3 regions of the Amaricoccus sp. B4 genome follow, and region 1 is predicted to be linked to each of the others. Evidence: riboswitches for the same ligand, from Rfam matches in the RefSeq annotation. Region 1 holds a riboswitch; each other region holds the start of a gene.
What was found. A riboswitch is a leader RNA that binds a small molecule or an ion and turns the genes downstream of it on or off. The one in region 1 is predicted to bind cobalamin.
Positions count from the first base shown of each region.

Region 2: another riboswitch for cobalamin. It lies ahead of ACF66B_RS13680 (energy-coupling factor ABC transporter permease); the one in region 1 lies ahead of ACF66B_RS03130 (TonB-dependent receptor).
Region 3: another riboswitch for cobalamin. It lies ahead of ACF66B_RS18130 (DUF1636 family protein); the one in region 1 lies ahead of ACF66B_RS03130 (TonB-dependent receptor).

Region 1 covers NZ_CP171225.1:652,234-662,012, reverse strand. Annotated here, with positions in the region: gene ACF66B_RS03150 (aldo/keto reductase) at 1-954, opposite strand, end outside; gene ACF66B_RS03145 (ABC transporter ATP-binding protein) at 1,009-1,791, opposite strand; gene ACF66B_RS03140 (iron ABC transporter permease) at 1,788-2,789, opposite strand; gene ACF66B_RS03135 (ABC transporter substrate-binding protein) at 2,830-3,633, opposite strand; gene ACF66B_RS03130 (TonB-dependent receptor) at 3,642-5,519, opposite strand; cobalamin riboswitch at 5,661-5,870, opposite strand; gene ACF66B_RS03125 (NAD-dependent epimerase/dehydratase family protein) at 6,557-7,720, opposite strand; gene ACF66B_RS03120 (VCBS repeat-containing protein) at 8,140-9,729, shown strand; gene ACF66B_RS03115 (DUF1810 domain-containing protein) at 9,737-9,779, opposite strand, start outside.
Region 2 covers NZ_CP171225.1:2,834,580-2,844,358, forward strand. Annotated here, with positions in the region: gene ACF66B_RS13655 (M10 family metallopeptidase C-terminal domain-containing protein) at 1-1,425, opposite strand, end outside; gene ACF66B_RS13660 (AEC family transporter) at 1,807-2,745, opposite strand; gene ACF66B_RS13665 (peptide chain release factor 3) at 2,834-4,441, opposite strand; gene ACF66B_RS13670 (pentapeptide repeat-containing protein) at 4,584-5,573, opposite strand; gene ACF66B_RS13675 (GNAT family N-acetyltransferase) at 5,857-6,696, opposite strand; gene ACF66B_RS13680 (energy-coupling factor ABC transporter permease) at 6,799-7,473, opposite strand; cobalamin riboswitch at 7,588-7,829, opposite strand; gene ACF66B_RS13685 (NUDIX domain-containing protein) at 8,167-9,306, shown strand; gene ACF66B_RS13690 (cysteine synthase A) at 9,379-9,779, shown strand, end outside.
Region 3 covers NZ_CP171225.1:3,769,776-3,779,554, reverse strand. Annotated here, with positions in the region: gene urtC (urea ABC transporter permease subunit UrtC) at 1-81, opposite strand, end outside; gene urtB (urea ABC transporter permease subunit UrtB) at 86-1,630, opposite strand; gene urtA (urea ABC transporter substrate-binding protein) at 1,747-3,015, opposite strand; gene ACF66B_RS18140 (1-phosphofructokinase family hexose kinase) at 3,502-4,470, shown strand; gene ACF66B_RS18135 (heavy-metal-associated domain-containing protein) at 4,492-4,695, opposite strand; cobalamin riboswitch at 4,838-5,051, shown strand; gene ACF66B_RS18130 (DUF1636 family protein) at 5,150-5,557, shown strand; gene cobW (cobalamin biosynthesis protein CobW) at 5,563-6,621, shown strand; gene cobN (cobaltochelatase subunit CobN) at 6,635-9,779, shown strand, end outside.

The DNA.
Region 1 (9,779 bases):
GAGCTGCTCCACCGAGGTCGCCCCGAGAATCACCGAACCCATGAACGGGCGGCTGGCGCAGAAGGCGAGCGCCAGATGCGCTGGCTCCAGACCGTGGGCGCGGGCGAGCGCGGCGTAGGCTTCGGTCGCGGCTTCCGCCTGTTCCGTGCGGCGGTGGTGGAGCGTCGGGTTGATGCTCGCGCGGCTGCCCTCGGGGACGGCACCCCCGGCATACTTGCCGGTCAGGAGCCCGGCGGCGAGCGGTGAATAGGCGAGCAGACCCACATCCTCCTGATGGCTGAGCTCGGCGAGATCGAGGTCGAAATGCCGGCAGAGGAGATTGTATTCGTTCTGGATCGAGACCACGCGCGGCAGGCCGTGGGCCTCCGCCACCTCGAGCCAGACCGCGGCTCCCCAGCAGCTCTCGTTCGAGAGGCCGAAATGGCGAATCTTGCCCTCGGCGACGAAGCCCGCGATCGTCTCGAGGATCTCGCGGAACTCGCCGCGCTGATCCTTCGGCTGGCCGCTCGGATCGAAGCTCCAGTTCTGGCGGAAGTGGTAGGAGCCGCGGTTCGGCCAGTGGAGCTGATAGAGGTCGATGTAGTCGGTCTTGAGCTTCCGGAGGCTTGCCTCGAGGGCCACGCGCAGCGTCTCGGGCGAGATCGGGCCGGTCTTCGGCGGACGGACGGTCGAATTGCCGGGGCCGACGATCTTGCTTGCGAGGATCACCTCACTGCGGCGGCCGGTTCTTGCGAACCATTCGCCGATGATGAGCTCTGTCTGGCCCACCGTGCCCGGCGATTGCGGCGTAGTGGGGTAAAGCTCGGCGGTATCAATGAAATTCATGCCGTGATCGAGCGCGCAGTCGATCTGGGCATGCCCCTCTTCCATCGTGTTCTGGCTGCCCCAGGTCATGGAGCCAAGGCAGAATTCGCTGACGACCAGATCGCTCCGGCCAAGCGTGCGCTTCTTCATGGGATTGTCCTCGCTCGGGATCGGCGCGCAGGCTGGACCGGCGCGGCGGGAAGTTCAACCCCCGAGCACGGCGGTCGGCACGAGGATGAGCCCGCCGTCATCCTCGGCAAAATGCGCCGTGATGCCGTAGACGGCGGCGAGGCGCTCCGGCGTGAGCACGGCGCGCGGATGGCCCTGGGCAATGATCCGGCCGCCGGCGAGCAGGATCACCCGGTCGCACCAGCGCGCGGCGAGCCCGAGATCGTGGAGCGAGACGAGGATGCCGCGGCCGCCGCGGGCGAGGCGCCGGAGGGTTTCCATCAGCGCGAGGGAATGGGCCGGATCGAGGCCGGCCATCGGTTCGTCGGCCACGAGGAGCGGCGCGTCCTGGGCGAGCGCGCGGGCGATGAGGGCGCGCGCGCGCTCGCCGCCCGAGAGCCGTGTCGCCAGGCGGTGGCCGAGCGCCTCGAGCCCGGTTTCAGCGAGCGCGCGGGCAACTGCGGCGCGGTTTTCGGCCTCGGTGGTGCGATGCGGCTGGCGGCCAAGGCCCACCAGGGTCTCGACGGTGACGGGCCAGGCGATGCTGCGGTCCTGCGGGATATAGGCGACGCGTCGGGCGCGTTCGGAGGGGGGAAGCCGGCCGAGGTCATCCCCCATGAGCCGGATCCGGCCGCTTTCGGGCGCGGCGAGGCCGATCGCGGTGCGCATGAGCGTGGTCTTGCCGGCGCCGTTGGGACCGAGGAGGCCGACGAGTTCGCCGGCAGCGATCGCGCAGCTTACCGCATCGAGCACGGTGCGGCGGCCCTGGCGGGCGGCGCGGCTGGTGGTCACGCGTTCGAGGCTGAGAAGCGGCGTCACGTGAGGCTCCTTCGGCCCTTCCAGACCAGCCAGAAGAAGAAGGGCGCACCGACGAGGGCGGTGAGCACGCCGAGCTTGAGATCGCGATCGGGGGCGATGAGGCGGACGGCGAGGTCGGCCGCGAGCAGGAGGGCCGCGCCGCCGAGCGCCGAGGCAGGCAGCAGCCGCGAGGGCAGGCCGCCAGTGATCGGCCGCAGAAGGTGCGGCACGACGAGGCCGATGAAGCCGATGGATCCCGCGACCGCGACGCCCGCGCCGACTGCGAGCGCCGTGCCGAGGACGGCAAGTGTTCGGGTGCGGCGGATATCGATGCCCATGGAGGCGGCAGCGTCCTCGCCGAGCGTGAGCGCATCGAGCGCCCGACCGGTGAGGGCGAGGAGCGCGATGCCTGCGACGATGAACGGGCCTGCGAGCCAGACATGGGCCATGGAGCGGTCGGCGAGTGAGCCGAGCAGCCAGTAGACGATTTCGGAGGCGGCGAAGGGATTGGGGGAGAGGTTGAGCACGAGCGAGGTGAGGGCGCCTGCGAGGCTCGAGACGGCGACGCCCGCGAGAATGAGGCTGATCGAGCCGGGCGCGCTGCCCGCGAGGCCCTGCAGCAGGACGGTGGCGGCGATGGCGCCGGTGAGGGCCGAGAGGGGCAGCGCCAGGGGGAAGGCGACGGACAGGCCGGTATAGAGCGCGAGGACGGCGCCGAGCGCGGCCGCGCCGGAGATGCCGAGCAGGCCGGGTTCGGCGAGCGGATTCCTGAGATAGCCCTGAAGCGTCGCGCCGGAGGCGCCGAGCCCGGCACCGATCAGGAGCGCGAGGAGCGCGCGGGGGAGCCGGATCTCGCGCATCACCAGCGCGATGGCATCGCCCTGGCCAGAGAGGAGCGCGCGCAGGCTCTCCCCCATGCCGAACCCCGCCGGGCCGACGAGAAGGGAGCCGGCGAAGAGCGCTGCGGTCAGGAGGCCGAGGGCGGCGATCACCAGCCGGGTGCGGGCGGCGGCGGTCATGGTGCCTTCCGGGGCACGGAGGATGGGATGGGTGCGCGCTTCATTCGGGGCGTGCCGCGCGCAGGAGGCGGACTGCTTCGGCCGCGCGCGGCGTGGCGCAGACCCAGAGCTTGTCGGAAACCTGCGCCCGGTCCCGGGGCAGGTGGGCAAGCGCCGGGTGGCTCAGGATCTCCTGGGCGCGGGCGGGGCTCCCGTAGTCCTGGCCGGTGATGAGGAGATCGGGATGGGAGAGCGCAAGCAGCTCGAGGGGGAAGCGCGAGAGGCCTTGGCGGCCGTCTTCGGCGGCGATGTTGCTGTAGCCCGCGGCCTCGAGAACGGCGTCAGCGAGGGTGCCGGTTCCGGAGGTGTAGCCGTTGGCGTAGAAGATCGCGGCGCGCGGGCGCTCTGCGGGCAGGGGGGCCGCAAGCTCGGCATCCATCTCGGTGATCAGGCGTTCGGCGCGCTCCGGCGTGCCGAGCAGATCCCCCATGCGGCGGACGGCGGTGCGGATATCCCCGAAGCTTTCGCCGATCGGAAAGCTCTCGACGCGAATGCCGAGGCGACGGAGCATCGAGACGGTCTCTGCGGGGGAATACTCGCCGGCGAGCACGAGGTCGGGGGCGAGGAGATAGATCTCCTCGGCGCTGTTGTGATGCGTGGGATAGGCGCGGGCCTCCGCGGCCATGGCGGAGGAGACAGGGTCGGCGGCAATGTCGCTCACCGCCACAAGCTGGCCGGGGCGGGCGAGCAGCATCGCGAGCTGATCGGTGCAGAGGTTCATCGAGACGACCCGGGCGGCCGGCGCGGCGCGGAGCGGCGCTGCTGCCAGCACGAGGCAGGCAAGGAGCGTCGCGAACCGCGCCATGGCGTGCATCAGAAGATGCCCCTGACGCCGAGGAAGACCGCCTGGTCGGAGGTGCCGTAGCCGCGCACGGTCTGGTATTCGGCGTCGAGCAGGTTCTCGACCCGGACATAGAGCTCGGCCGCATCGCTGATCGCATAGCCCGCGCGAGCGTTCACGATGAGGAAATCGTTGTGGAAGTTCGCGGTTTCGGCCGGGCCGGTGCTGTCGGTGTAATCGCCCGAGTAGCGGGCTTCGAGCCCGTAGGAGATGCGCTCCATCGCGGTGCCGTCGAGCGAGAGTGAGAGCGCGTGGCGCGGGATGCGGTCGCGATGCGCGCCATCGGCATCGGTGGCGTCGGTATAGGTATAGGCGCCCGAGAGGCTGAGGCTCGGGGCCAGTGCCCAGGAGGCGGAAAGCTCGACGCCGGAGCTCTTCGCCGTGCCGTCGCTCTGCACGTAGCGCCAGAGATCGTAGTCGTACTCGATAAGGTCATCGATCTCGAGCCAGAAGAGCGTCGCCGTCGCCTGGCCCCGGCCGTCGGCGAAGGCCTGTTCGATGCCGATATCGGCGCTGCGGCTGGTTTCGGGATCGAGGTTCGAGTCGCCGGCGAACGGGTCATAGAGCTCGTAGAGCGAGGGCGGGCGGAAGCCGGTTCCGAGGGAGGCGCGCAGCACGGTGGCGCTCGGCAGCAGGTAGGCCGCGGTCAGGCGGCCGGTGGTGTAGCTGCCGAACTCGGAATGGCTGTCGTTGCGGAGGGCGGCATTGACCGTGAGCGCGTTGGTCGGGGCCCAGTCGGCCTGGGCGAAGATGCCGGTGATCGAGCTGTCTTCGCGCGCGCCGTCACTCGGGGTGCTGGTCTCCTGCGACCAGTCGAGGCCGTATTGCAGGCCGACCGCCGCCCCAGCGTCATAAGTGCCGAGATATTCGGCGCGAACGCGGTTGCCGTCGGTCTTGTAGGGGTAGTCGTCGTGGAACTCGCGCTCGACATCGTAGTAGCTGATGGCGAGATGGTGGGTGAGGAGGCTCGCGGGCGGGGCGATGTCCAGCCCGGCGCGGGCACCCCACTGGTCGGATTCGGACCAGTAATCCGCATCGGCATAGGCCGGAAAGCTCATGTCGTAATCCGCCTTCTCGTGCTGCTGGAATGCGGAGGCGAAGATGGTCACCGTGTCGGAGGTCGCGTAGCGGCCGGTGAGGGCGAGGCGGGTGGTCTCGTAGCCGTCGCGCTCTGGATTGCCATCGTCGGCCTCGACGGCGGAGAACCCGTCGGTACGGTAGTGGGTGAGGTTGAGGGCGAATTCACCGCGCTCGTCGCGGCCGGCGAGGCCGAGCTCGCCGCGGAAGGTGTCGAAGCTGCCCCCCTCGAGGGTGTAGCGGGTCTCGAGCCCGTCCTTCGTTGGCCCGGCCGTCGAGATGTCGACAACGCCGGCGACGGCCTGGCCGCCGTAGAGCGCGGACTGGCTGCCGCGGAGCACCTCCATGCGGCCGATGCCGTCGGTGCCGAGGCCGGTGAGCGACGAGGCGACCTGGGGACCGGTCGGATCGGAAATCTCGATCCCGTCGACATAGACGCGCACATACTGCTGCGGTGCGCCGCGGATGGCAAAGCCCGAGGTGGCGCCCGCCGGACCTGCCTGGCTGGTGGTGACGCCGGGCATGGAGGTGAGCTGCTGGAGCACGAAAGGGCGATCGTCGGCGGCGATCTCCGCCTCATCGCGGACGGAGACTGCGGCGCCGGACCGGTCGGCGGGCGTGGCCGTGCGGTTGGGGGTGATGACGATTTCGTCGAGCTCGATCACATCGCCGTCGTCCGCGGCGGCAACCGGACCGGCGGCAAGCGCGGTGGTGGCAAACAGGGCCGCGATCGCGGTCCGGGCGGGTCTATGATGCGGTGCCGTCACTGGCATGTGCGTTCCCTCTGGCCTCGGGGCCTTATCAGGGCGCCCGCTGGAATGTGCGTCCGCTGCCGTCGGGTATGACCCCTCCGCAACGGACCTTGATCCGGATCACCGCTGCGGGGAGCCGCACCTGCACGCGCCCCGCGTGGAGGTTGGGTGACATATCCGGGCAGGTCTCCTGGCTTGCGGGTCGTGGCCCCCTGCGCCCGACCTTCCCGGATTGCTCCAGTGGCCGAATTCCTGGGCGCGGGACTCACCGCTTACAGTTGCGGGGGCAGCTGCGGCTCTGGGGCCTTTCCCCGCACCGCATTCCCTCTTGGCCCACCCCGGAGGGCAGGCACCCGAATTCGTGCCTTTTCCCGTGCGGCCGGTCTTCTGTCAAGATGGCACGCCTCCTGGAGCGGGGAGCGTTGCGTGAGGGCGGGAGCGCCAGCGTATGCCGAAATCCGGTGGACTTTCACGGGCCGCTTCGGTAGCGATCGCCGGGCGTGCGGACGTGGCGAAACTGGCAGACGCGGCAGACTTCAATTGGAGTGCCCGGGCGGGAAACCCCCGGTGCAGAACCGCTCAAAGTCGGGGAAAGCTAACGGGTTGGGAGGCTGGCGCGCCCGCTCTCCCGGCCCCATGCCAATCCCGAGCCAAGCTCTCCTTCGGGGGAGAAGGTGTAGAGACTGGACGGGCGGTGCCTAAGGCTGGAAAGGAGGCTTTCCGGCTATGGTGAAGGGACAGTCCAGACCACGAACGCCCCGGAGAGGGGCGGCTTCGAAAGTCGAAGTGGTACGAAAATCTGCTTCCCGTAAGGGAGTACGGGTTCGAGCCCCGTCGTCCGCACCAGGACGGCTGCGCCCAGCGCAGCCAACCTTTCGGCTTCGGTGTATCCCGGAAGCAGAAAAGGAGCTCCCGAGCGGCCGGAGCGGAAATGTCATCCCGACGCATTTTCAGAGCGTACATGCGTCGCGCCCCCGCGGACCCTCCATGGCATTGGGGCGCAGGGGCGGACGGGCGCATCCAGGGCGCGGGCGGCACCCGGGATGCGGAAGACCTGATTACCAGGTGTGGGTCGGCTCGATCGACGGAATGTCGATTTCGCACTTGAACTGAAGCAGGAAGCCGAGGCCCTGGGCAACGGCGGAATTCAGTTCGGTCGGCGTCAGCACGCTGTCGATATACTTGGTCTCGACGGCATAGTCGTAGGCCGTGCCGTCTTCGAAGCGCGGGTTGTACTTGTCGCGGCAGACCGAGGCCTGAAGGCCGAGCACTTCGGCTTCCGACTGCACGACTTCGGCGAGCTCGTTGATGCTGTACTTGCCGGGGCAGTTGTTGACGATGCGGTGCTGGCCCGCGGCGCCCGGATTATAGGCCAGGCTCTTCAGGATCTCGATGCAGTCCTCGAGCACCATGATGCCGGAGGTCTGCGTGCCGGAACCGTAAACGGTCATCGGCACCCCGGCGATCGCCTGGGTCACGAAGCGGTTCACCACCGTCCCGAAGATCTCGTCATAGTCGAAGCGGGTGCACAGGCGGTCGTCCTGAAGCGTCCGTTCGGTGGCTGCGCCGAAGACGGTCGACTGCATCACGTCGGAGATCTTGAGGTTCCACTTGCGGCAGGCGAGGCCCGCGAAGTTGCCGTCGTTGATCTTGGTGATGTGGTAGAAATCGTCGCTCGCGCGCGGGAAGGGCACCGGAACGGCGGATTCCTTGCCGTTGAGCGAGATCTTGGCGTTGCCTTCCGGGATATCGAGGCCCGGTTTGGCGTAGGCGCCGAAGCTGCCGAGCTTCACGAGATGGCAATCCGGAGCGTGCTCCTTCATGCCCCAGATCACGTTGAGGAAGCCGGCTTCGTTGTTGGTGATCGTTTCCACCGCTTCCTTGACGCCGAGCATCGAATAGGGCGCGGTGCGCTGATGCGCGAGGTGATAAACAACCTCGGGTTTGAACTCGGCAAAGAGCGCCATCACCTGATCGGAATTCGCACAATCGAGTTCGCGGAAGCTCAGGTTGGTCTGACCGGTGACCTCGCGGAAGGCGGCGAGACGCTCTTCCATGCTGCAGATCGGGGAAAGCGACTTCCCGCCGACCTTAGCCGAATTACGCCGGGTCAGGAAATTGTCGACTATCAAAATTTCCTTGTTGGGAAAGGAGTTTGCCAACTCCAATGACAGTGGCCAGCCGATATAGCCGTCACCGCCAAAAACAATGATATCCCCCATCTATCACACCTTTACTCGAGAATAGACTATAACAAATTCTTTACACTAAAAGTTTCCGAATTCAATGATGCAACGCACCTATAGTTAAATTTTTGCGCTTCGAAGTTTTGCACTCATGGGTTGGGAACCTCCACCCTTGCGTGCAAGCTGCTTGCTGCTCGGCGAGCATCCCGACAACATCTATTCCCTGGAGTGAGTATTCCGCGCCCTCGGAATCATCTTAATAGCGTGGGGCGATTATCTGCGCAAGTCGCTTGGTTTCGTAGGGTTGACGGTATGATTCGACCCTGAATCGTCCGGTCTTCCCGCCCGCGGCGGCGGCGCCCGAGTGAGGAATATCTCGCTCCGGCCCCGTGGGGCTTGCCAATGCGCACGAGCGTCGGGAGATTGGCGGCAGGATGGTTCCGGAGGTATGCTGCATGGCACAACGCCCTGTTTTCACAGCGCTCGCGTTTCTGGCTGCGAGCAGTCTGTCAGCGGCCGAGCCGGTCTTCGTCGAGCGCGCGCAGGAGTATCCGTTTGCGCATGTCTACGGGGGTGGATGGGAACATTTCGTTGGTGGCGGGGTGGCGGTGCTCGATTGCGATGGCGATCTCTTCCCGGACGCCTTTGTCGCGGGAGGGGCGAATCCCGCACGCCTCCTGCGCAATCGGACGGCGGCGGCGGGGCGACCGATCCTGTTTGAGGACGCGACAGACGCTGGGCTGGCGGTGCGCGGGGTCACCGGCGCCTGGCCGCTGGATTTCGACAATGATGGCACACTGGATCTCGCGGTGCTCCGGGTCGGGGGGAACCGGCTGCTGAAGGGCGGGCCAGAGTGCACCTTCCGGGATGTGACGGAGGAGCTGGGCTTCATGGCGGGAGAGCGGTGGAGCACCGCGTTTTCGGCAACCTGGGAGCCGGGGCAGCGCCTTCCGACGCTCGCGGTCGGCAACTATGTCGATCGCAGTGTGCCGGAGGGGCCGTTCGGGGCCTGCGACGTGAACGAACTGCACCGGCCGGAGGGCGCGCAGTACGCGACGCCGCTCACGCTTGCGCCCGGATTCTGTCCGCTTTCGATGCTCTTTACCGATTGGGCGCGGCGGGGGCGGCAGGATCTGAGGATCTCGAATGACCGCCATTATTACGTGAAGGGCGGCTACGAGCAGCTCTGGCGGCTCGATCCCGAGCCTCATCCCTACACCGAGGCCGATGGCTGGGCGAAGGTCAGCATCTGGGGCATGGGGATTGCGAGCCGGGATGTGAATGGCGACGGCTTGCCGGATGTCTATCTGACCTCGATGGGGGATCAACTGCTGCAGTTCCGCGATCCGGGTGCGCCGGGGCCGGTCTGGCGGGACGCGCCCTATGCGCTCGGGGCGACGGCGACGACTCCCTATCTGGGGGACGACGGACGGCCCTCGACCGGCTGGCACGCGCAGTTCGGCGATGTGAACAATGACGGGCGCGACGACATTCTCGTGGTGAAGGGCAATGTCGATCAGATGACGGAGAATGCGGCCTTCGATCCAAACAACCTGCTGATGCAGCAAGCGGATGGCAGCTTTCGCGAGGCGGGCGGTTCCGCGGGGATCGGCAGCCTGCATCGCGGTCGGGGCGGCGCACTCGTCGATCTCGATCTCGATGGCCGGCTCGACATCATCGTCGTGAACCGGCGGGCACCACTGGAGATCTACCAGAACACAACCGACGGCACCGGAAACTGGCTGGAGATCGAGGCGCGGCAGGCCGGGGTGAACACCCATGTGGTCGGGGGCTGGATCGAGCTCCGCGCCGGCGACTGGCATGCCGTGCGCGAGATTACCGTCGGGGGCGGCCATGGCGGCGGGCAGGCCGGTTTTGAGCATTTCGGGCTTGGAGATCGTGCGCAGGTGGAGCTGCGTCTCGTGGCGCCGGATGGCACCGCGAGCGATTGGGAAACGGTCGAGGCGAACGGATTCTGGCGCGCGATGCGGGCAGGCGGGTCCGAACCTGTGCCGGTGCATCTGGAGCGGCTTGCACCCCGATAGCGCAGGATCAGCGGGAGAGGAGGCTCAGCGTTCGGGCGTCGGGTTCGCCA
Region 2 (9,779 bases), 1.7 Mb from region 1:
CTCGCCCAGCCGGAAGACCAGCGTCTCGTTGCCTTCGGTGTGCCCGTCTCTGGCGAGATCCACCTTCACCCGCCGGACATCGGCGCCACCCGCGGTGAACTCGACCTCGCCCGAAAGGCCGGAACCGTCGAGATCCTTGCCGCCGATGGTCGGCCCGCCGCCGATCTTCCAGTCGACGGTGAAATTCGTGTCGCTCGATCCGAGCCGGACCACCGTGAAGATGAGCGATCCGCCCTCGCGCGCCGCCGTCTGCGAGGCATGGGCAAAGACCAGCGTGTCGAAGACCCGCGCCGTCTCGGACCCGTCCGTGAGCAGCAGGGTGTCCGCATCTCCCGCAATTCCGGTGCTTCCGGTGCTTCCGTTCGATCCGGTGCTGCCGGTCCGGCCCGGTGCGCCGTCGGGGTAGAGGAAGAGCGAGCCGCCCGAACCGCCCGCCCCGCCGCGCCCGCCGGAGCCGCCGCTGCCGCCAGAGCCCCCGGAGCCTGCGTCCGCGGTTGCGCCTGCCCCGCCGAGCCCGGTGCGGATGGCCAGGGTGCCCTCGTTATAGATCCCCGCCGTCGCATTGCCGCCGAGCCCGCCGGGTCCGCCGGACCCGCCGCGGCCTCCCGCGCCGCCATTCCCGCCGTTCCCTGGCAGGAGGTCGCCAGGGAATGCGCCAAAGGCCACGCCGTCGCCGCCGTTCTGGCCACGCCCGCCATTGCCGCCGGTCCCCCCGCGCGCGCCTGCGCCTCCATCCCCCGCCGAGACGCTGACATCGGGTGTAACGGCGACGTTGATGACCTTGAGGGTTGCCGATGCATCGTTCCAGACCGCGCCAACGGCCATCCCGCCGGCCCCGCCGTTGCCGCCCCCTGTCCCGCTCTGGCCGCTGCCGCCGCTACGGCCGTTCATGCCGTTGTCGGCGGTGCCGAAGCTCGTGCCGGCCGTTCCGTTGGCTCCGGCCCCGCCCGTGCCGCCATTGCCGGCGGTGATGCCGATGTCGGCGAACTCGACGCCCGAAAGCGTGAGCCTGGCGAGGGACTCGTTGTAGATCGTCGCGAAACTGCCGCCATTGCCGCCGGTGGTGCCGGCGAAGATGGAATTGAAGCCGTCGGACCGCGTGATGTCGAATCCGCCGAAATGCACGCTGTCGATCCGGAGGTCGGTGCCGTCGTTATGCAGCAGCGATCCACCGCTGAAACTGTCGCTGGCGGAAATCGTGACATCGGCAAGCCCGTCGCGATTCCGGTCGCCCTCGATGACGAGCACAGAATCGTCGTCGATGGTCAGGGACCGCTCGAGCGTGACGCGGGAAACGGCCTTGGCAAAGACAATGCGGTCCGCGCCCTCCGTCGCCTCCGCGAGCGCAACGGCTTCCCTGAGAGTGAGGCGCCCATCGTCGGGATCGGTGGTATCGCCGGAATGGGTTACGACAATTCTTGTCATGGCACGGTCCTTCCTGTCGGCCCGCAGAGGACGCGGGGCATAGTCTTTTCGAGCAGGTGGCGGTGAGCGATGACGGGACGGATCTGGCTCGCAGGCACGCCGCGGGAGCGAGCCTGTCGGAGCGTTTCGCCGGTCGCCGGCGGCCGTCCGAAACGAAATTGCAGCGGAGGGCAATGCCCCGCTGTAGCTATTCTCCAGTCTTCCGTTGCGTGGTCCCCGTTCCCCTGCAGAGGAAAGGCTAGTCCCGGAGGATAAATTCTGTCACGCTTTAAATTGTCGCACAGTAATTTTGATCGCATGCGGACACTATGCTCGGGTGTTCTGCCGCGTGGTCTTTGATCTGCCATCCCGGCGGTCTTGCAACCGCGCCTCGGTCCGCGTTCACTGGCTTGCCGCGAGATAGAGCGAAAGGGTCAGAACGGAGAGCACGGTGGTTGCCACGACCACGCGCGCGGTCAGCAGTGCATCGCGCCCGTAGAAGGCTGCGAGCATGAACGGGCCGGTGCCAGTCGGAAGCGCCGAGAGCAGCACCGCGGTCTGGGCCGCAGTGGCCGGGAGCCCGAGCAGGGGCACGGCGACGAGCCATGTGACCGCAGGCTGGACCGCCAGCTTCAGGACGACAAGCAGGAGCTCGGCGCTGCGCCCCTCTTCCGGGCGGCGGCCGGCATTGTCGGCGAGGAAGAGCCCGAGCGCTACAAGCGCGCAGGGCGAGGCGGCCCCGCCGAGAAGATCGAGGAAGGTTTCGAGCGGCTTCGGCACCGGCCAGCCCGACAGCATGACGAGAGCCCCGACAGCCGGCGCGAGGAGGAGCGGGTTCCGGACCAGCGCGGAGAGCGTCCGCCGCGCAATATCCCGGCGGCGCATCCCGGAATGGAGCGCGCTTTCGATCAGCACGATCGCGACGCCGAAGAGCACGCAGGCGGTGAGGATGGTCGCGAGGAGCGTTGCGGCCAGACCATCCGGGCCAATGACCGCAAGAACGAGCGGAAAGCCGACATAGCCGGTATTGGGATAGGCGGCATTGAGCCCGTCGATCGCGGCATCGGCAAGCCGGCGGCCGCGGCGCATCCGCACAAGAAGGGTGATCCCGAAAACGGCTGCACACCCGGCCGAGAAGGCGAAAATGAAGCCGGGTTGCCAGATCTCCGCGGGGCTCGCGTTCGCCATGATGTCGAAGAGCAGGGCGGGAAGGGCGAGATAGACCACAAGACGGTTCACCTCGCGGGTGGCATCCGGCCCGAGCGCATTGCTGCGCCGCGCGAGCCAGCCCGCAAGGATCAGGGCGAAGATCGGCAGGACTATGGCGAGGTTGGGGAGCATGGGGCCTCGATCCGGGGAACCCGCCCTCCCTAGCGCGCCCGGGCCGGTAAACCAATCCGTCTCGGCCGCGCGCGTCTCCGCCCGGAAATCAGACCATCATTTCCTTTGTCGCGGTAAGCCGAAGGTCTGGATAATCGCGCTCCACGCGGTCGATGTCCCATTGCAGGCGGGTCATGTAGACCGGATCGCCGTCGTGGTCCTCGGCCATATGGCCCTTGTTGGCCTTGATGAAGGCCTCGATCTTGTCCTTCGGGCCCGAGATCCAGCGCGCGGATGTGAACTGGGTCGGCTCGAAGCGGACGGGAAGCCCGTATTCGAGCTCGATGCGGGAGGCGAGCACATCGAACTGGAGGGGGCCGACGACGCCGACGATCCAGCCCGAGCCGAATACCGGCTTGAAGAGCTTCGAGGCGCCTTCCTCGGCGAACTGGGTCAGCGCCTTTTCGAGGTGCTTGGCCTTCATCGGATCGCCCGCGCGGACGTTCTGCAGGAGTTCCGGCGCAAACGAGGGAATGCCGGTGAAGCGCAGGTCCTCGCCTTCGGTCAGCGCATCGCCGATGCGGAGCTGGCCGTGGTTCGGGATGCCGATGATGTCGCCGGCCCAGGCATCCTCGGCCAGTTCGCGGTCGTTGGCGAGGAAGAGCACGGGGTTGGAGATCGCCATCGGCTTGCCGGTGCGCACGTGCTTGAGCTTCATGCCACGGGCAAAATGGCCAGAGCAGAGGCGGACGAAGGCCACGCGGTCGCGGTGCTTGGGGTCCATGTTGGCCTGGACCTTGAAGACGAAGCCGGTGACCTTGTCTTCCCAGGCGCCGACGCCGCGGGTTTCGGTCGGGCGGATCTGGGGCGGGGGCCCGTAGAGCCCGATGCCGCGCATGAGCTCCTGCACCCCGAAGGAGTTGATCGCCGAGCCGAACCAGATCGGCGAGAGGTTGCCGTCGAGCATGGCCTGGTGGTCGAAGGTGGGCAGCAGCTCGCGCGCCATCTCGACCTCCTCGCGGAGGGTCTCGAGCAGGTCCGCCGGAATGTGGTCGGCCATCCGCGGATCGTCGAGGCCTTCCATGCGGATGCTCTCGGCGCGCTTGTTGCGATCGGCGCGGTCCATGAGCTCGAGCCGGTCGTTCAGCATGTCGTAGCAGCCGAGAAACTCGCGGCCCATGCCGATGGGCCAGCTTGCCGGGCAGACGTCGAGCTGGAGCTCCTGCTGGATTTCGTCTATGATTTCAAAGGTATCGCGGGCCTCGCGGTCCATCTTGTTGCAGAAGGTGATGATCGGCAGGTCGCGGAGGCGGCAGACCTCGAAGAGCTTGCGCGTCTGGCTCTCGACCCCCTTCGCCCCGTCGATCACCATGATGGCCGCATCGACTGCCGTCAGCGTCCGGTAGGTGTCTTCGGAGAAGTCGCTGTGGCCCGGCGTGTCCACGAGGTTGAACCACCAGTCCTGGAAGGGGAAGGACATGGCGGAGGCCGAGACAGAGATGCCGCGATCCTGCTCCAACTTCATGAAATCGCTGCGAGTTCTGCGCGCCTCGCCCTTGGCGCGGACCTGGCCCGCCATCTGGATGGCGCCGCCGTAGAGCAGGAACTTCTCCGTCAGCGTTGTCTTGCCCGCATCGGGATGTGAGATGATCGCGAAGGTCCGCCGGCGGGCGACTTCGGGCGGCAGTTCGGGCGTGTTCATGGCTCTGTCCAGCATGGCGGGGATATAGCGAGGGGGCGGGCCCTGCGCAATCTGGGGCATGTGCAACGCATGCACATTCCATGCACAGGGCGTATGCATAGTGATTTTGTGGGGTATTTACGGCGGTCTGGCTGCAACGCACGCTGCGGAGCGACAGCTATTTCGAAAAGATAACCCTGAAAGTCGAGGCGCCAACGACGCCCGCTGCGACCAATGCGCCGGGATTGGCGGGAATGCCGAAGAGTCCAAGGAGAGAGGTCCCCAGCCCGATCATACCGAATTTCCACAGGTTGCCGTAGGTCCCGGTATGTGAGTCCAGATAACTGATCGCGATCTGTAGCCTGTCTGCCAATGCGATCAGCTTCTCCTTGAGGATCGCGGCGTCCTGCTCTGACAAATCGGGCGCGCTGCCAACTGGAAGGCGTGCGTGCAGATTTTCGACTACGACCAGTGTCTCCCGGAGGAAGTTCAGTCGGGCGTTATACTCGGATAGCTTCTCTGCATCGTTGGGGACCGGCACCATAAGATGCGCAGCGATTTCCCGCTGGATCTGCTCCACCATGTATTGCGCGAGGCTTGAGGCTTCGCTGTAGGTCCCCGTCAGGGATTGGCGTATTTCTGCGGTGCTCCGCGCACGGACGGCCACCACCAAGTTGGTAGATACCCCTCTAGTGGCGGGAAGATGCGGATCTTGCCCTCTCGTTTCGATCTGCTCTTCAACCGAGAAGGCTTCCTCGATTGCCTGTCCTGGCATTTCCGGATCGGGCCAATGGGCCGGGTGGTGCAGGCCCTCGGGCAGGATGACACCAGTGTCGCCATCCATTTTGTCGAGCTGTTCCTGGATTAGCTCGATGGTGCTCTTTAAATCGGTATACTCCGGCACACCTGCATCGTTCGTGCCCATGCTGGAGTATACCGATTTCACGTTCGCCCCCCTGAGGTCCGCCCCCCAGAGGTCCGCCCCCCTGAGGTCCGCCCCCCAGAGGTCCGCCCCCCTGAGGTCCGCCCCCCAGAGGTTCGCTCCCCTGAGCTTCGCCCCCCTGAGCTTCGCCCCACTGAGGCCCGGCACGAAATCTTCCCGCTCGCGCCGTGCGTTCCACGCCTCGACGCCTTCGAGGAGCCATTCGAGGTGCTGGGGATTGGCCATGGGTGGGGCTCGGAATGGTGGCGTGATTGAATGCCCGGGGACTATGGCAGGTTGTGGCGCGGAAGCAAAAGGTTGCGTCGCTATTGGGGCCCGGAACAACATCGAAAAGGGCAAGCTGATCCCGCAACCTTCAACGACGCCTCTTCGTTGCTGCGAAAGGCGGCGCCATCCGGGGGTGCCGTCGTATTCCACTGTTTTTGCGAAGATGTTCCGGGATTATTTTACGTAAGGATTTTGTGCAATCTGCCCAGGGGAAAGTGAGGGCCAGTGATGGCAGCCCCTTTCACCCCAGCTCGAAGCTCGCGACGCCGAAGGTTCGGGAGGGGTCTTCGGGCGGCGGGGGCCCGAGCCACATGCGGGCGGTCTCGAAGCCCGGTGTGAGGCCGAAGTCCCAGGCGAGCGCGGTTGCGGCCACGTTGGGTTCGGGGACGTCGAGGATGACGGGGCCGTCGCCTGCGTGGCGGGCAAGCGCGGTGAAGAGGGCGCGGGCCTCGCCGGGGCCGTCGGCGAAGAGCGGCCCGATCTTGCTGCCCTCGAGGCAGGCGCGCAGCACGCCGTAGCCGCGGATCCGGGCGCCGCGCAGGAGGACAAGCGCCGTTCGATGGGGGGAGGGGGCGAGCCAGGCGCGGAGATAGGCCGGACGCGCGTAACCGGCGATCGCCGCGTCATATGCGATCACCGCCGCGACGAGATCGGGTGTGATCGGCCGGATGCCCTCGGCGATGGGGTCCGGTGCCGGTGCCGGGCCGCTGAAGCGGATGTTGCGGTGGGAGAGGGCGAAGCCCGAGCGGCGGTAGTTCGTCTGTTGCGCCACCACCCCGTCGAGGCCGATGGAGGCGCCCGCGCGCCGCGCGATCCCGGCTTGCCAGAGCGCGAGCCCGTGGCCCTGTCCGCGCCATTCGGGGCGGCAGATGTAGAGGCCGAGAAAGCCCACCTCCGGCGCGTGGCGCACGACGGAGATCGCCGCCACCGGTTCGCCCCCGATCTCCCCGATCAGGAAGCCCTCGGGGTCGCTTGCGAAGAAGGTGCGGGCATCGTCGCGGCCGGGATTCCAGCCCTCGAGCGCGGCCCAGTCGAGGACACGGCCGAGATCGGCTTCGGTCATGGTTCGGATCGTCAGCATCGGAGCCTCCCGCAGACTGCCCGGCGATCATAGCGCGTCTGGCGGCAGGATGCAGGTGGGGGAGGCGCCGCCCCCAAATGGGCGGGGGCGGCGCGGGACGCGTCAGGCGGTGTGGACGCGGGTCTGGACGAGCCGCGAATGCGACAGGCCGTGGAGCGCCTTGGCGGCCGCGAGCACGCCGAGATCGGCCAGCGGCTCGATCAGGATCACACTCATGTAGGCGGCGCCAAAGCTCGCGATGGCCGCGAGGTTCGAGGCTTCCAGGCCGTGGCCGTAGAGCGCCCAGAACCCGACCCAGAGCACTACGCCGCCCTGATAGGTGACGGAAAGGGCAAGCGCCTCGCGATACTTGAGGTCGACATAGGGTGTGCCGTTGGCGATGAGCCGGTGCGCGACGGCCCGTACAGCCAGCAGCGGCACGATGAGCGTCGTCACGTTCATGCCGTATTGCGGCAGGTCGAACGGGGCGAAGAACAGGCCCTGGATCAGCAGGCCGAGGGCAAGGCCGAGCGCGGCGGGCGCGGCGCCGAAAATCAGGAAGAGTGTCGATCCGAAGATCAAATGCACTTCCGAAACGCCGACCGGGAAATGCGGCAGGATCTCGAAGAAGGCGAAGACGAGGCCGGCGGAAACCGCCGTGCGCAGCGCCAGTGCGCCCAGGCCTTCGCTGCGGGCTTCGGCGATGGCGTGCCGGATGACCCAGGCGCCAGCCCCTGTGGCGGTCGCGTAGGAGAGCGCAAGTTTGGCGCCGGTCACCACGCCGGGTTCGATATGCATCTGATTGTCCTTTCCGTGCGCCGCATACACCCCGTGCAGCGGCCTGGATTGCGCAAGAGGACGGACGAGGGCAGGGACAGGGCAGTGACGCCCGGCCGGACGCGCCCCGCGCCGCCAGTTCGAACGCCATCGGGCCGGTCTCCGGGCTTGCGAGCGGCGTTTCCGCCGGGCGGTCCGCCTTCCCATGCCCGACCGGGCACAGTGGCATCATGAACCGCCGCCTCTCGCCTACCGTTGCGGGGGCAGCGCCGGAGTCGGGCGCGAGATTTTCCGCGCCCTGGACCGGCTTCCCGTTTCACCCTCGTGCCGCAGCATGATTGCCGCGCCACTTGGGCACCGTCAGGCGCAGTCAGCATAGCGTGGCGCGAGGGCGGATGGAAGTGGAGCCGTGGCGATCCAGCACCGGCGGAGCTTTGCCGGGCACGTCGGCGTGACGGCTCGTGAGGCCGGGCCGGACTTGACGGGCAGGGGGGTCGCCCCCAACCTTTTCCACGACGGCCGTTGATCGAGGTTTCACCGGCAGGCCCGGCTCCGCAACCATCTTGCAAGCATTGGTTGTATATAGGGCTGGAATGAAACCTTGAGATGCGGCAATATTGCAGTGCAAGACAATGCTCGGGAGGTCCGGGGCATTTCATCATGGCGCCGACGCGGCGTGCCTACGATCCTGAACCCGTTCGAGGTACTGAATTGTTGGACATCTTTCTTTCGGCACCTTTCGCGCATCCGGACATTCTGGATGTTCTCTTCGATGATGACACGGCGCCGGTTTCGCTGCGGCGCGCCACGCTCCCCGATCACGTTCTTGTCGAGGACAGGTCTGGCATGGCGCTCAGCCTGCTCCGGCGGGAGGGCGGCCTTACGGAGGGTGTGATCGTCACGGCGGAGGCCGCGGCGGCGGCGCGTGTGACCTTCGTGATGGCGGCCTTCGGTGCCGAGACGGCGGAGGTTCCCGTCGATGGCGCGGATGGCCCCGCAGTGGTCCTGGCCCATGTCCGGGAGAAGGCGCCTTCAGGCCCCTCGCGCATCGCCGAGCCGCGCAACTGGACCGGCGAACGGCAGATGCTGCTCCATGAGATCGTTCGCGAGATCGCCGGGCATATCGGGGAACGGCGGCCGGGCGAGATGCCCGCTCTGCTGCATGGGATCTGTTTCCGCGCGCTCGCGCGTGTCCGCGGCCGGAGCACCGATCTGCCGGCCGTTCTGCGCCGCTCACCGCGACCCGGGGATGTCGAAGTTCTCGGCCTTCAGAGCGGGTATGCGAAGTATTTCGGCGTCGAGGAGCATGTGGTGAGCCACCGGCGCTTCGATGGCGGTGCCTCCGGCCCGATCGAACGGGCGGTGATGGTCAGCGGCGACGGTGTGACGGTCGTGCCCTACGATCCGGTGCAGGGCACGGTGCTGCTCATCGAGCAGTTCCGCCCGGGGCCGCATGCGCGGCGCGATACCAACCCCTGGCTGCTCGAGCCCATTGCCGGGCGTTGCGACAAGCTCGAGCCGCTCGATGAATCGGTGCGGCGCGAGGCGCGCGAGGAGGCCGGGCTCGAGCTCGGCCGGCTCGTGCAGCTGCCGGGGTACTACTCCACCCCCGGTGTCTGTGCGGAGTTCCTGACCCCCTTCATCGCGGAGGCTGATCTTTCCCGCGCAGGCGGGGTGCACGGACTTGCCGAGGAGGGCGAGGATATCCGTTCGATCGTCGTGCCGCTCGAGGTCGCGATGGAGGCGGTCGCCTCGGGAGAGATCAATGTCGGCCCGCTCATCCTTTCGCTGCTCTGGCTCGATGCCAACCGCAGCCAGCTTGTCCGTGACTGGGGGGCTTCGAGCGCGGCTTGATGGAGCCGGGCGATCGGTCTAATCAGGGCCACCGGGATCGCCCGTCTTCTTCGTCGCGTATCGGAGTGTGCTATGAGACTTGTCAGGGATCTGCCAGAGGCCGTGGGGAACACGCCGCTGATCCGGCTGCGCCGGGCGTCCGAAGAAACCGGCTGCGAGATCCTCGGCAAGGCGGAGTTCATGAACCCCGGCCAGTCGGTCAAGGACCGGGCGGCACTCTACATCATCCGGGATGCCGAGGCGCGCGGCACGCTGAAACCCGGCGGGACGATCGTCGAGGGTACCGCCGGGAACACCGGCATCGGGCTTGCGCTGGTCGGCTCGGCACTGGGCTATCGCACGGTGATCGTCATTCCCGAGACGCAGGCGCAGGAAAAGAAGGACATGCTGCGCATTGCGGGCGCCGAGCTTGTGGAAGTGCCCGCGGCGCCTTACCGGAACCCCAACAACTACGTCCGGTATTCGGGCCGTCT
Region 3 (9,779 bases), 810 kb from region 1:
GCCGAGCGGCACCAGCACGATGACGGCGAAGAGGATCGCGAGGAAGATGCCGATGCGCGGCGAGATGAGCTTTTCCGGCATGGGCTCAGGACTCCACGGCGCGGCCGCGCTGCGGGAAGAGACCGCGCGGGCGTTTCTGGATGAAGAGGATGATGAAGACGAGGATCAGGATCTTGCCCAGCACGGCACCGGCCCAGGGTTCGAGGAACTTGTTGGCGATGCCGAGCGAGAAGGCCGCGGCGAAGGTGCCCCAGAGGTTGCCGGCGCCGCCGAAGACCACGACGAGGAAGCTGTCGATGATGTAGGACTGGCCGAGGTTGGGGGAGACGTTGTCGATCTGGGAGAGTGCCACGCCCGCGAGCCCGGCGATGCCGGCGCCGAGGCCGAAGGTGAGCGCGTCCACCCGGCCGGTCGGGATGCCCATCTCCGCCGCCATGGCGCGGTTCTGGGTGACGGCGCGCATCTGCAGGCCCAGCGCGGTGCGCCGGAGCAGGGTCAGGAGGCCGAGGAAGACCACCACGGCGAAGATGATGATGTAGAAGCGGTTCCAGGTGACGGTCATCTCGCCGAACTGGAAGGCGCCCGACATCCAGGAGGGGTTGCCGACCTCCTGGTTGGTGGGGCCGAAGATCGTGCGCACCGTCTGTTGCAGGAGGAGGCTCACGCCCCAGGTGGCGAGCAGCGTCTCGAGCGGCCGGCCGTAGAGGTGGCGCACGATGCCGCGCTCGATGCCGACGCCGATCGCGCCGGCGACGAGGAAGGCCGCGGGGGTGGCGATGAGCAGGGAATAGTCGAAGAGGCCATGCGCGTGTTCGCGGATCACGTCCTGCACCAGGAAGGTCGTGTAGGCGCCGATCATGATGAGCTCGCCATGGGCCATGTTGATGACCCCCATCACGCCGAAGGTGATGGCGAGGCCCACCGCGGCGAGGAGCAGCACCGAGCCGAGCGAGAGGCCGAACCAGATGTTCTGGACCTGGGCCCACATGGCGCGGGCGCGCTCGACATGGGTGATGCCGGCCTCGGCGGCCAGGGCGATCTCGGGTTCGGGGGAATTGCGGTAGGCGCCGAGGGCTGCGAGCGCCTCGCTGCCGCCGCGGGCCGCCACCGTCTTGATCGCGTCGACGCGGTCGGCGACGGGGGCCTCGGTCTCGAGCAGGGTGCGGGCGCGGGCCTCCTCGAGGGCGCGGGCGACGCCCGGATCCTTCTCGACGCCGAGCGCGATGTCGATCGCCTCGAGCTGGTCGGGGTCGGGCGACTTGAAGGCGGCATTGGCGGCGCTGAGGCGCCGGCCCGGATCGGGGTTGGTGAGGTTGAGCGTGCCGAGGGCGGCCTTGATGACGCGCCGGAGGCCGTTGTTGATCTTGATCGCCTCGGTCGAGCGGCGCTCCACCGGGCCGAGATCGGCGCCGGTGAGCGGATCGGTCGCGGTCTGGCTGCCGCGGCGGCCGGTGACGATGACGACGGCGCCGTCGCTCTCGCGCACCTGCAGCTCGCGATCGCCGAGCGCGCGCAGCACCGGCGCGGCGCGCTCGTCGCCGGTCGCGGCGATCTCGCGCACCACCGTCTCGCGGTCGGAATAGTTGCCCTTGGGAAGCTGGGGCACCAGCTCCTCGAGGGTCTGGGCCATTGCCGGCGCGGCAAGGCACAGGCTCAGGAACAAGAAAAGAGAAGCCAGTTTACGCATGAGAGCCCTGCCCGCCTTGGTGTTGGGCCGCAGGAGAGGAGCCCCCTGCGGCCGGGGGTTCACTGGGTGGTCGCGCCGCCGCAGGTGCCGGTTTCGACGTTGAAGTTGCCGCAGGAGAGCGGCTCGCGCCAATCGGCGATCAGCTTGGCCGATTCCGGCAGGAAGTCGGACCATTCGTCGCCGAGCACGAGGCCGGGGGTTTCCCAGACGACCTCGAACTGGCCGTCATCCTGGATCTCGCCGACATAGACCGGCTTGGTGATGTGGTGGTTCGCCCCCATCGAGGAGATGCCGCCGGTGAGGTTCGGGACGGCCACGCCGACCATCGCGTCGATCACCGCGTCGGGATCGGTGGTGCCTGCCGCCTCGACCGCCTTCACCCACATGTTGAAGCCGATGTAATGGGCCTCCATCGGGTCGTTGGTGGTGCGGGCATCGTTGCCGGTGTAGGCGTGCCAGGCGTCGATGAAGTCGGCGTTCTCGTCGGTGTCGATCGACATGAAGTAGTTCCAGGCCGCGAGGTGGCCGACCAGCGGGCCGGTGTCGAGGCCCGCGAGCTCTTCCTCACCCACGGAGAAGGCGACGACGGGGATGTCGGTGGCGGAGATGCCCTGGTTGGCGAGCTCCTTGTAGAAGGGCACGTTGGCATCGCCGTTGATGGTCGAGACCACCGCGGTCTTCTTGCCGGCCGAGCCGAATTCCTTGATCTCGGAGACGATCGTCTGCCAGTCGGAATGGCCGAAGGGCGTGTAGTTGATCATGATGTCCTCGGGCGCCACGCCCGAATCCTTGAGATACTGCTCGAGGATCTGGTTCGTGGTGCGCGGATAGACATAGTCGGTGCCCGCGAGCACCCAGCGCTCCACGCCTTCCTCTTCCATCAGGTAATCGACCGCCGGGATCGCCTGCTGGTTGGGTGCGGCCCCGGTGTAGAAGACGTTGCGCTGGCTTTCCTGGCCTTCGTACTGGACCGGGTAGAAGAGGATCGAGTTGAGTTCCTCGAAGACCGGGAGCACGGACTTGCGGCTCACCGAGGTCCAGCAGCCGAAGACCACGTCGACGCCCTGGCCGGCGACGAGCTCGCGGGCCAGTTCGGCGAAGCGCGGCCAGTCGGAGGCGGGGTCGACGACCACCGGCTCGAGCTGCTTGCCGAGGACGCCGCCGTTGGCGTTCTGTTCCTCGATCAGCATCAGCATGGCGTCCTTGAGCGTGGTCTCGGAGATCGCCATCGTGCCGGAGAGCGAGTGCAGGATGCCCACCTTGATCGTCTCGTCGTCCTGGGCGTAGGCCGGGATCGCGGAGAGGCTGCCGGCCAGTGCCGCGCCCATCCAGAGGTTCCTGTAGCTGTTGCGCATGTCTTCTTCCGTCCTTGCTGACTGCATGTCGAATTGCGCCCGCACATCCCCCCTCAAGGCCTTCTCCCGGCCGGGCCCCATGCGATGCAGCGGGCGAAAACTGCGAAGACACCGGAATTTTGGCAAGGTTATTCGCCCCTCTCAGGGCAGAGTTCGGAGAACAGGCCAATTGTTAGACAGCGTGACTTCGGAACGGCGATTTCTTGTGCATATTATTCACGAGAACGTCATGGCGACCGGCGCCGGCGGCCGGAACGCCCGGAGCGGCGGCGCGGCAGGTTTCCCGCGCTGCGGCAGATTTCGCCGCATTTGCCGCAGCTCGGGGTTTGCGCCGCGGCGCGCCAGCCCCTAGTCTGGCCCCGACCGGCGGGAGACCCACCCCGCCCCCTGCCGGCCCCGGACTGAAAGGCAAGGCCCCCGGCCCCAACGCGCGACCGCGCCCGGAGAGACACGAGATACATGAAGCCCATCGTCACCCTGACGCTGAACCCGTGCGTCGACGGCTCCTGCGAGACCGAGACCGTGCATCCCACCCACAAGATCCGCACCAGCGGCGAGCGCTATGATCCCGGCGGCGGCGGCATCAACGTCGCCCGTGTCATCGCCGAGCTGGGCGGCGCGACGATCCCGATCTATTTCAGCGGCGGCTCGACCGGGGCGCTGCTCGACCAGCTGCTCTCGGGCCTGCCCTTCGAGGCGCACCCGATCCACATCGCCGACCAGACCCGGATCAGCCACGCGGTATACGAGCGCGCCACCGGGCTCGAATACCGCTTCACCCCGGACGGGCCGCGGGTGACGGATGCCGAATGGGCCACCTGCCTCGACGTGATCCGGGGGCTCGATTTCGACTATATCGTCGCGAGCGGCTCCTGCCCGAAGGGGCTGCCGCTCACCTGCTACTGCGAGATCTCCGAGATCGCGCGGCAGAAGGGCGCGCGCTTCGTGCTCGACACCTCGGGCGCGGTCTTCCGCACCACGGTGGCCGCGGGCGGGATCCATCTCGCCAAGCCCAGCCTCGGCGAGCTGCGCGCGCTGCTTGGCCGGCCGCTCGACACCGCCGAGGAGATCGAGGCGGCAGCGCTCGAACTCACGGCCACCGGCAAGGTCGAGTATCTCGCGGTGACCATGGGGCATGACGGCGCGCTGCTCGCGGGCGGCGGCGAGACCTGGTGGCTGCTGCCGCCGGAGGTCAAGGTGACGAGCGCCGTCGGCGCCGGCGACAGCTTTCTCGGCGCGATGCTCTGGGCGCTGTCGCAGGGCCGCGCGCCGGAGGATGCCTTCACCCTCGGCGTCGCGGCCGGCGCCGCGGCGGTCATAACGCCGGGCACCGAGCTCTGCCGCGCGGCGGACATCAACCGCTTCTACGCGCAGCTTCGCGCAAGCCCGGACCGCACGCGGCCCGTGGCCTATTCGATCTCCGGCTGAGGCCGGAGACGGCGGCGCGCCTCAGGCGGGCGCGCCGGCAACCTCGTAGCCTTCCGCCGCGATCGCCGCGGCCACCGCCTCGCGCGCCGCGCCGGTCTCGACGCTGACCCGGCCGGCGGGGCGATCGATCACCACCTCGGCGCCGGGGTCGAGCGCGAGCACCGCCTTGCGGACCGCCGCCTCGCAATGGCCGCAGGTCATGCCCTTCACCTGAAATTCCGTCATTGCTCCGATTCCCTTTCGCAACTGGATCTCCCGCCGGTCTGCACCCTTCCACCATGGGAAGGTCAAGCCCCCCCGGCGCGGGCGGGATGCGGCGGCCGGGCGACGGGGCGGCAAGAGGCCGCTTGACAATGCCGCGCATCCGGCCGCATCTGCGCCTGCTGGTTCCTGTCCCAGGACAGGCGAAGAGGGAATGCGACAGGGGATCTTTTCCCGAAGCGCAGCCGCCCCCGCGACCGTGACCGGAGAGGCGCTCCGATGCCACTGGCCCGATGGGCCGGGAAGGTGGAGCCGCCGCAGGGCCCGAAAGGGCCCCGACTCCGCAAGCCGGGAGACCTGCCAGCACGAAGGACCATGATGCGGACGGGGTGATCCGCGACCGGCCTGGCACGGTGCCCCACCGCTTTGCCCGAGCTGCCGCCTCTCCCCGTTTCGCGCGAGCGAGGGGAATGCGCTTGTGACTGGCACGACGAAAGACCCGGACGACTCCGAAGCCCCGGCCGCGGCGGCCGTGACGCTGGCCGTCTGCACCACCTGCCGCGCGGGCCTGCCCGTGCCGGAGGACGGGCTCGTGCCCGGCGCACGGATGTTTGCCGCGCTTTCGGCGGCGGACCTGCCCGAGGGCGTGCGGCTCCGCGGCGTCGAATGCCTCTCGGCCTGCGCGCGCGGCTGTGCGCTTGCGCTCTGTGCCGACGGGCGCTGGACCTATGTCTACGGCGATCTCGACCCGGAGGCGGATGTCGGCGCCATTCTCGAGGGCGCGGCCGCCTATGCCGCCGCCCCCGACGGCATCGTGCCCTGGCGCGCGCGCCCCGTCATCTTCCGCAAGCAGTCGATCGCCCGTATCCCGCCCCTGGAGACCTGAGCCCCATGTCCACGCTCGAAAAGACCCCCGTCACCGTCATCACCGGCTTTCTCGGAGCGGGCAAGACCACGCTCATCCGCCATCTGATGGCCAATCCGGAGGGGCGCCGGCTCGCCGTTGTCGTCAACGAATTCGGCACGGCCGGCGTCGATGGCGACATCCTGCGGAGCTGCGCCGATGCCGCCTGCCCGGCCGAGAACATCGTCGAGCTGGCCAACGGCTGCATCTGCTGCACCGTGGCCGACGATTTCATCCCGACGATCGAGGCGCTGATGGCGCTGCCGCAGCGGCCCGATCACATCCTGATCGAGACCTCGGGTCTTGCGCTGCCGAAGCCGCTCCTGAAGGCCTTCGACTGGCCGGCGATCCGCTCGCGCATCACCGTCGACGGGGTGATCGCGGTGGCCGATGCCGAGGCGGTGGCGGCGGGCCGCTTCGCGCCCGATCCGGCGGCGGTCGATGCCCAGCGCGCGGCGGACGAGAGCATCGACCACGAGACGCCGCTCTCGGAGGTCTTCGAGGACCAGATCGCCTGCGCCGATATCGTGCTGCTCTCCAAGGCCGATCTCGCCGGGCCAGCGGGGCTCGCCGCGGCGGAGGCCGCGATCCGGGCCGAGCTCGGCCGCGCCCTGCCCGTTCTCGCGATGGAGGAGGGCCGGATCGACGCGCGCGTGATCCTCGGGCTCGGCGCGGCGGCGGAGGACGATCTCGCCGCGCGGCCCTCGCATCACGACGGCGCGGAGGATCACGAGCATGACGATTTCGACTCCGTCGTCATCGACGTGGCCGAGATCGCCGACCCCGAGGCGATTGCCGAGGCGGTGCGTGATCTCGCCCGGAGCCGCAACATCCTGCGGGTGAAGGGCCATGTCGCGGTCGCGGGCAAGCCGATGCGGCTCCTGGTGCAGGCGGTGGGCGCGCGGGTGCGGACCCAGTACGACCGGCCCTGGGGCACGGCGGCGCGACAGGGCCGGCTCGTGGTGATCGCCGAGCACGACGACATCGACGCGGCCGCGATCCGGGCCGATCTCGACCGCGCGCTCGGCGCCGTCGCCGCGGAGTAAGGCAGACGCTCCGATGCACGTCATCTTCCGCGAGAGCCACGGGCTCGAGGATGCAGCGGCGCCGCAGGATCTCGGCCAGGATCCGGCCGAGCTCGTGGTGCTGTCCTTCTCCGACAGCGATCTCGGCGCCTTTGCCGCCGGGTGGCGGCGCGCGGCCGGGAGCCTGCCGGAGCTGAGGCTCGCCAATCTCGCGGCGCTGCGTCATCCGCTCTCGGTCGATACCTATCTCGAGCGGACGGTTGCGGGCGCGCGCGGCGTGCTGGTGCGGCTGATCGGCGGCGAGCCCTACTGGTCCTACGGGCTGCTCCAGCTTCAGGATCTGGCGCGGCGGCGGGGGATCGCGCTCGCGGTGCTGCCCGGTGACGGGCGGGACGATGCGCGGCTCGATGCGCTCTCGACCCTGCCGGTCGCGACGCTGCGCCGCCTGTCGCATCTTTGCGAGGCGGGGGGCGCGGTGGCGGCCCAGGCGGCCCTCGCCCAGCTCGCGCTCGCCGCCGGGCTCTATGCCGGGCCGGTGGCCGGGGCGAAGGCGCTGCCGCCGGCGGGGGAATACCGCCCCGGCACGGGCGTCGTTCCCGCCGGGGCGCCTGCGGCCGGGCGGCCCGGGCGGCCGGTGGTGCCGGTCGTCTTCTACCGCGCCTATCTCGCGGCGGCCGACATGGAGGCGGTGGATGCGCTGATCGCGGCGCTCGAGGCCGAGGGCTTCGATGCGCCCGGCCTCTTTGCCCCCTCGCTCAAGGCGCCCGAGGCGGCGGCGTGGCTGCGCGGGCGGCTGGCGGAGCTCGGGCCCGCGGCGATCCTCAACACCACGGCCTTCTCCGCGCGCGGGGCCGATGGCGCGCCCTCGCCGCTCGAGGCCGGCGACTGCCCGGTGTTCCAGACCGCCTTCGCCACCTCGGAGCGTGCGGCCTGGGAGGCGGGCGCGCGCGGGCTCTCGCCCGCCGATCTCGCGATGCATGTGGTGCTGCCGGAGGTGGACGGGCGGATCTTCGCGGGCGTTGCGAGCTTCAAGGCGCGGGCGGCGCGCGATCCGGTGCTGCAGTTCGCGCCCCTGCGGCATGCCCCCGATCGGGCCCGTGTCGCGGCGATCGCCGGGCGGATCGCGGCCTGGCACCGGCTCGGGGCGGCGGCGCCGGCCGCGCGGCGGCTCGCGCTCGTGCTCTCGACCTATCCCGGCAAGGCGCATCAGATGGCCCATGCGGTGGGGCTCGACGCGCTTGCCTCGGCCGAGGCGCTGATCGGTGATCTCGCGGCGGCGGGCCATGCCACCGCCCCCGGCGCGCCGCTGGCCGACGCGCTCGGGACGGGCGAGATCGCCTGGCCGCTCGCGGAGTACCGCGCGGCGCTCGAGACCCTCCTGCCCGCGCCGCTTCGGGAGGCGCTCGATCTGGCCTGGGGCCCGGCGGAGGCAGACCCGGCGGTCGCGCGCGGCGCCTTCCGGTTCCGCGCGGTGCGCCGCGGCGCCGTGCTCGTCGCGCTCCAGCCCGAGCGGGCGGGGGCCGCGGACCGGGCGGAGAGCTATCACGATCTCTCCCGCGTGCCGCGGCACGGCTATGTCGCCTTCCACCTCTGGTTGCGGGCGGCGGAGCGGGTGGATGCGCTCCTCCACATGGGCGCGCATGGCACGCTCGAATGGCTGCCGGGCAAGGCGGCGGCGCTTTCGGAGCGCTGCTGGCCCGAGGCGCTGCTCGGGCCGCTGCCGGTGATCTATCCCTTCATCGTCAACGACCCCGGAGAGGCGGCGCAGGCCAAGCGGCGGCTCGGCGCGGTGACGCTCGGGCATCTGCCGCCGCCGCAGGTTCAGGGCGGGCTGAGCGACGGTCTCGCGCGGATCGAGCGGCTGCTCGACGAATATTCCACCGCCGACGGGCTCGACCCCGCCCGCCGCGACCGGCTGATCGCCGCGATCCGGAGCGCGGCCCAGGCCGAGGGGGTCGAGGCGGACCTCGGGCTTGACGCGCGCGCCAGCGCGGCGGAGGCGATCCCGCGCATCGACCGCTTCGTCTGCGACCTCAAGGACAGCCGCTTCGGCGAGGGCCTGCATGTCTTCGGCCAGGGCGCCTGCGGCGCGGCGGAGCGCGCGGGGCTCCGCGCCGCGCTCTCGGGCCGCCCGGTCGCGCCGGGGCCCGCGGGCTCGCCGGGGCGCGGGCGGAGCGACGTGCTGCCCACGGGGCGGAACCTCTTCGCGGTCGATCCCCGCGCGGTGCCGAGCCGGGCGGCGCAGGCCGAGGGCGTGAAGCTCGCCGAGGAGCTGTTGCGCCGCCATCTCCAGGAGGAGGGCGACTGGCCGCGCGGGCTCGTCGTCGATCTCTGGGGCTCGGCGACGATGCGCACGGCGGGCGAGGAATTCGCCATGGCGCTCCATCTCGCCGGGCTCGCGCCGCGCTGGGACGCGGGCACCGGCCGGGTCTCGGGCTTCGAGATCCTGCCGCTGGCACTGCTCGGGCGGCCGCGCATCGACGTGACGCTCCGGGTCTCGGGGCTCTTCCGCGATCTCTTTCCGGGGCTCGCGGGCCTCTTTGCGCAGGGCGTCGCGGCGCTTGCCGCGCGGGACGAGGCGGCGGAGGACAATCCCTACCGGGGCGCGGCGGACGCGCGGGTTTTCGGACCGAAGCCGGGAGACTACGGGCTCGGCATGGGGGCCGCGATCGCGGATTATTCCGAGGCGGGCCGCGCGGCGGCGGGCGAGGCCTGGCTTTCCGGTTCGGCCTGGGCGATCGGGCCGGACGGCGCGAGCCGGGAGGCGCGCCCGGATCTCGAGGCGCGGCTGCGCGGGGCCGACGCCTTCGTCCATGTCCAGGACCTGCCCGAGACCGACCTGCTGCTGGCCGAGGATTTCGCCGCGCATATCGGCGGCGTGGCGGCGGCGGCGGGCGCGCTCGGCGCGGAGGCCCCGGTGCTCTGGCATCTCGACACCACGGCGGCGGGGCGGCCGCGGGCCCGCAGCCTCGGCGAGGAGATCGCCCGCATCGTGCGCGGCCGGGCCGCCGATCCGGCCTGGGCCGAGGGCATGATGGCGCATGGCTACCGCGGCGCCGCGGAGATCGCCGCGACCCTCGATCACATGGCGGCCTTCGCCCATCTCGCGGGCGCGCTGCCGGCGCATCTCTTCGACCTCTATCACGCGGCGACGCTCGGGCGGCCGGAGGTCGCGGCGT